DNA from 2 places in the Bacillus sp. NP247 genome. Region 2 is predicted to be linked to the other one. Evidence: riboswitches for the same ligand, from Rfam matches in the RefSeq annotation. Region 2 holds a riboswitch; the other holds the start of a gene.
The links. A riboswitch is a leader RNA that binds a small molecule or an ion and turns the genes downstream of it on or off. The one in region 2 is predicted to bind S-adenosylmethionine.
Positions count from the first base shown of each region.

Region 1 (3,195 bases), 1.6 Mb from region 2:
ATTTCTAAATATACACATACGACAGAGCAAGTACAAAGTCATTCGTTCGCGGATACGTTTGTAAATATTGTTCCGACGAACATTATGAAATCATTAGCTGAAGGTGATATGCTTGCTATTATCTTCTTCTCAGTATTATTTGGTTTAGGTGTAGCAGCAGTTGGTGAGCGTGGCAAACCAGTTCTACAATTTTTCCAAGGTGTGGCAGATGCAATGTTTTATGTAACGAACCAAGTTATGAAGTTTGCACCATTTGGTGTATTCGCATTAATTGGTGTTACAGTTTCTACATTCGGATTAGCTTCATTAATTCCATTAGGGAAATTACTCATTGTAGTATATGGGGCGATGATATTCTTCGTTGTGGTCGTATTAGGACTTACAGCGAAAATATTCGGTATTAACATTTTTCAATTCTTTAAAATTTTAAAAGACGAGCTGATCTTAGCGTATTCTACAGCAAGTTCAGAAACGGTTTTACCGAAAATTATGGAGAAAATGGAGAAATTCGGTTGTCCGAAAGCAATTACGTCTTTCGTTATTCCGACAGGTTATTCATTTAACTTAGATGGATCAACTTTATATCAAGCAATTGCGGCAATTTTCTTAGCGCAAATGTACGGTATTGAATTATCCATTACACAACAAATTACATTATTACTTGTATTAATGGTTACATCAAAAGGTATCGCGGGTGTACCGGGCGTATCATTCGTTGTATTATTAGCAACACTTGGTACAGTTGGTATTCCAGCTGAAGGTTTAGCATTTATTGCAGGTATTGACCGTATTCTAGATATGGCTCGTACGGCAGTTAACGTTGTAGGTAACTCTTTAGCGGCTGTAGTTATGTCTAAGTGGGAAGGTCAATATGACGCTGAAAAAGGACAAGCCTATTTAAAAGAGATATCTGAAAAGGGTCAAGCGGCTTAATTATGATTTGAAAAGCTCTCACATATTATGTGAGAGCTTTTCTGTATGTAGAAGAGGAGAGAAAGTTATGAAACGTAAGTACGGTGATGGTTCTACGTGGAAGCGATTATTAGAGAAGACATACACAGTAAAACAAGCTGAAGCAGGTATGTTAGGAATATTGGATATAAAAAAGGTGAGAGAGCCTAGTTATAAAGAATACAATAGTAAAGAGCTTTGCATTGCAGGTGATGGGTATACATGGATGCAATATTTTATAAACGGGAAAAACTTTGCAATTACAGCTATGTTAGACAATCAAAAACAATTAGTGCAATATTATATCGATGTGACGAAAGAATTTAAAATAGACGAGCATGGTTTACCTTATTTTGATGATTTATATTTAGATGTCGTATTGTTACCAAACGGTGAGATTTATGTATTAGATGAAGATGAGTTAGAGGATGCTTATAGAATGGACGATGTTACGAAGGAAGAATATGAATTAGCTTGGCATACAACGAAATGGATTGTAGCAACGATAAAAAATGGAGAATTTTATTGGATCTCAGTATTGGATAAAGAAATTGAAAAGTTAAAATGATTGATGTATTCATATTTTTGTATAATTACCAAAAAAAACTATACAAAAAATAATTGACTTTTGTTTTGTAAGCGAGTAAAGTTAGGAAAGAAATTATTATTAAAAAATAAATATGAAACCTTCTTATAAAGAGAGGCGGAGGGACTGGCCCTACGATGCCTCGGCAGCGGACTCGATTTCAGAGTGCTGTGCCAAATCCAGCAAGCATGTGCTTGAAAGATGAGAAGAGTGTTTCTTATAGATGTATAAGACCTCTTCTCATCGGAAGAGGTCTTTTGTTATTCATTAGAAAAGGTTGAAAACTAGGGAGAGATGATACGTTGAAAGAAACGAGAGGAAATGGTTTAGCGTTATTACCACTTGGAATATTTTTGGCGCTATTTATTGGTTCTGGAATTATTACAGGTGATTTCTATAAATTGCCGATACTTGTAGCAATTTCAATTGCTGTAGGAATTGCTTTAGTGATGAATCGTAAAGAAAGCTTTAATGTGAAAGTAGAACGATTTGCTAAAGGTGCAGGAAATCCGGATATTATGATTATGGTATTAATTTTTGTACTTGCAGGGGCGTTTTCTGAAACAGCAAAAGGAATGGGCGGAGTTGATTCAACTGTTAATTTAGCGTTATCTATTTTGCCACCAGGATTTATCGTTGCTGGAATTTTTGTTATAGGGGCATTTATTTCATTAGCGATGGGAACTTCAATGGGAACAATTGCAGCACTAGCACCAATTGCTGTAGGTATTAGTGGGCAAACTGATATCTCAATTGCACTTGCGATGGCTACGGTTGTGGGCGGAGCGATGTTTGGTGATAATTTATCATTTATTTCAGATACAACAATTGCTGCTGTTCGTTCACAAGGAACAGAAATGAAAGATAAGTTTAAAACGAACTTTTTAATTGTATTACCAGCCGCTATTATTACAATTGTACTATTAGTAATAATTACTTTAGGAAGTGATACACAAGTTAAAGCCCATAGTTTTGACTGGATAAAGATTTTACCGTATGCAGGAGTACTTATTACCGCGCTACTTGGCTGGAATGTACTTATTGTGTTAACTGGTGGAACTGTATTATCTGGCGCTATAGGTCTTATAGATGGAAGTTACACGTTGGAGAGTTTCTTTAAAAGTGTAACGACTGGAATGGGCGGTATGATGGAGTTAGTATTACTTGCCATTTTAATCGGTGGTATGGTCGAACTGATCCAATATAATGGTGGTATTCAATATTTAATGAATCTTTTAACGCATAATATTCGTTCGAAAAAAGGAGCAGAGTTCGGTATTGCTGGCTTAGTGAGTATGACGAATATGTGTACAGCAAACAATACAATCTCTATCATTTTTACAGGTCCGCTTGCGAAAAATATTGCAGATCAGTATGAAATTGATCCCCGTAAATCAGCGAGTGTACTGGATCTTTTCTCTTGCTGTGTACAAGGGTTAATCCCATATGGTGCTCAAATGTTAACAGCGGCAGGATTTGCTGCGTTATCTCCGGTCGAATTGTTACCATATGCATTTTATCCAATTTTAGTTGGAGTATGTGGAATCATTTCTATATTAATTGGTTTCCCGAGGTTTTCTAAAGTGGCGGAAAAAAAAGAGTATCATAAAACTGCATAGCATAAAGAGACATTTATTATTAGCAGTTGAAAACGCTCG
Region 1 covers NZ_CP076653.1:4,076,289-4,079,483, forward strand. Annotated here, with positions in the region: gene gltP (glutamate/aspartate:proton symporter GltP) at 1-933, shown strand, start outside; gene KPL75_RS21285 (ribonuclease FAU-1 family protein) at 1,001-1,519, shown strand; SAM riboswitch class I at 1,640-1,745, shown strand; gene KPL75_RS21290 (Na+/H+ antiporter NhaC family protein) at 1,840-3,156, shown strand.
Region 1: it holds a riboswitch for S-adenosylmethionine, as region 2 does, so the genes downstream of both, KPL75_RS21290 (Na+/H+ antiporter NhaC family protein) here and KPL75_RS02225 (M20 family metallopeptidase) in region 2, are expected to answer to the same signal.

Region 2 (3,195 bases):
ATGAGGCGAGTGTTTTATTTGATACGAGCTCAATGGGAGCTTTTTCGTTAAAAGATGCTGCTTCGGGTTCTCGTTTTAATATTATGTCTGGTTTAGTAGCGATGCAAATGATGTTAATCGGACTGCTAGACGGTGTGCAATCTATCGGTGTGGTTACGCCTTATAGGGCACAGTCACGCTTTTTATCGACGTGTATTAGAGAAATGTTGCAGAAAACGAAATATCAACACATACCAGTATTAGCGGCAACAGTTCATAAGTTTCAAGGTTCTGAAAGAGATATGATGATCTTTGATACAGTTGATAGTTATCCGCAAGAACGACCTGGTGTGTTATTCTTTGACCATAAAAACCATCGTCTCGTCAATGTAGCAGTAACGAGAGCGAGAGGGAAGTTCATTCAATTATCGGATTGCCATTATATGCGTAAAAATCTTTCGAGAAAACAAGCGTTATCACAATTAACAGCTCATATAGAACGTCACGGAGATGTGTATGATCGCACGACATCAAGACAATTATGGGAGAGAAAAATATCGAAACGATTACGCTGGTTTATGGAAATGAATCTTGAAGAAACGAAAGGGCTATTAAAAGATATTTTAGCCGCAAAACGAAAAATCATTATTTCACTTCCAAGTACGAAGCAAGTAGATAAACGAGTATGGCAAGCGTTAATGCGTACAAATGCGCAAATAACGGTTTATAGTGATGGACCAGTTCCATTAAAAAACGTAAAGTTACAAAGACAAAATAAAGCATTCCCATTTGTATTAATTGATGATGAAATCTTTTGGGCAGGGGCACCGCTCACATCTCAAATGATGTTTGAAGGTAGTACGGAATTTCCATATATATGTGCAAGACTGCAAGCACCTGAGACAATTGGTGTATTAAAAGGATTTTTAGATATTCGGTAAATTCGGATAGGAATTCCTTGACTTTTAGTTGAAATGAACTTAGAATGAAAATAATTTAATATAATTTTATGAAAATTCTTATCACGAGAGGTTGAGGGACTGGCCCTATGACACCTCGGCAGCGGATTCTGTATGAATACTGTGCCAATTCCAGCAAGCGTACGACTTGAAAGATAAGAAAGAAGCTCATTTTTGAATGTATATTTCAAAGCCTCTTTCTATCTTTTAGAAAGAGGCTTTTTTACGTGAAAATAAGAGGAGGAAGAAAAAATGGGAGCGACAGGGATAACGTCACAAAGAAAAACAATTGAAGAGAGTATAGAAAGAAATAAGGAAAAGTACATACAAACAAGTCACGACATTCATGCGAATCCGGAGATTGGTAATCAAGAATTTTATGCATCAAGAACGTTAAGCTTATTACTAGGTAGTGCAGGATTTCAGTTACAGCACAATATAGCAGGTCATGAAACAGGTTTTATCGCACGGAAAAGTTCAGGAAAAAAAGGACCAGTTATCGCATTTTTAGCTGAGTATGATGCTTTACCAGGACTCGGTCATGCGTGTGGTCACAATTTAATTGGCACAATTAGCGTTGCGGCAGCAATCGCATTATCAGAAACGCTTGAAGAAATTGGGGGAGAAGTTGTCGTATTCGGGACGCCAGCAGAGGAAGGCGGACAAAATGGTAGCGCAAAATCGAGTTATGTAAAAGCTGGTTTATTTAAAAACATTGATGCGGCGCTTATGATTCATCCGAGCGGAAAAACAGCGGCGACGAGTCCTTCACTAGCAGTCGATCCACTTGATTTTCATTTTTACGGAAAAACAGCTCACGCCGCGGCTTCACCAGAAGAAGGGATTAACGCATTAGATGCGGTAATTCAGCTCTATAACGGTATTAACGCACTTCGCCAACAACTTCCGTCAGATGTGAGAATTCATGGTGTCATTACTGAGGGCGGAAAAGCACCTAATATTATTCCTGACTATGCAGCAGCAAGGTTTTTCATCCGCGCAGCAACGAGAAAAAGATGTGCAGAAGTAACAGAAAAAGTAAGAAACATCGCACAAGGTGCTGCATTAGCAACAGGCACGAAAGTGAAAATTCATCAATTCCAAAATGAAATCGATGAATTGCTCGTAACAAAAACATATAACGACATCGTAGCGGAAGAACTAGAGTTATTAGGTGAAGATGTAAACCGTAAAGAAAGAGTAGGAATCGGGTCAACAGACGCAGGAAACGTAAGCCAAGTCGTACCGACAATTCATCCGTACATTAAAATCGGCCCAGATGACTTAATCGCACATACGAATGAATTTAGAGAAGCAGCTCGTTCAGAACTAGGAGACAAAGCGTTAATTACATCGGCAAAAGCATTAGCGAATACAGCGTATCGATTAATTACGGAAGAAGGGCTGTTAGAGGGGGTGAAGGAGGAATTTAGGGAGGCGCAGAGGAATCAGGGATAGGGAAGAAGGAGAATTATACCCGGTATTTTTTAGTAGGAAATTGAATGGAAAAAGAACCAGCCTATGGCTGGTTTTATTATATTATAAAAGAATTTTCCGCATAAACTTGATATCTGCTACTCCTCTACTTTAGTACCCTCTTACTAGAACGACAATTTCTCCTCAAATTCACTCTTTAAAACAATTAAAGGAGACGATAATCCAAATTGCATTAAAGAGTCTAAAAATGCAGCGAGAGAATCCATCGAATCGCTCATGACCTTCATCATATAATTAAACTCCCCGCTAATTCGATATAAATCTGTTACTTCAGGAGCAGCATTACAAAATTGGATAAAATCAGAGCATTGGCTTGTTTTGAACATAATGAATGCTTGGATGTTTTTATTAATTTTGGAAGGTTCAAATTTCGTTCGGTAAGCCGCTATAACCCCTTGATCTTCAAGCTTGTTAATTCGTTCTTTTACAGCAGGCTGCGTCATTGATATAATTCGTCCTATTTCTGAAACAGAGATTCTCGCATTTTTATATAGCAAGTTCATAATTTTATGATCGATTTCATCCAGTTTTACTGCGTTTTGCATTGTGTAGCCTCCTCATTGTGTTTTCTAAAGTAAATCACAAATTATAACTATAATATCATAAGTGAACGAACTAAATTACCTGTAAATCTATATTTAAAATTATTGGTATTTGAATAAAAATATAAGTGTAGGATTTATTAAACGGAAATTTAGGGAGGATGGAAAAAATGAAAAATCTTGATGGGAAAGTAGCGTTAGTAACAGGAGCGAGTCGC
Region 2 covers NZ_CP076653.1:407,397-410,591, reverse strand. Annotated here, with positions in the region: gene KPL75_RS02230 (AAA domain-containing protein) at 1-920, shown strand, start outside; SAM riboswitch class I at 996-1,100, shown strand; gene KPL75_RS02225 (M20 family metallopeptidase) at 1,191-2,396, shown strand; gene KPL75_RS02220 (Lrp/AsnC family transcriptional regulator) at 2,540-2,980, opposite strand; gene KPL75_RS02215 (SDR family oxidoreductase) at 3,148-3,195, shown strand, end outside.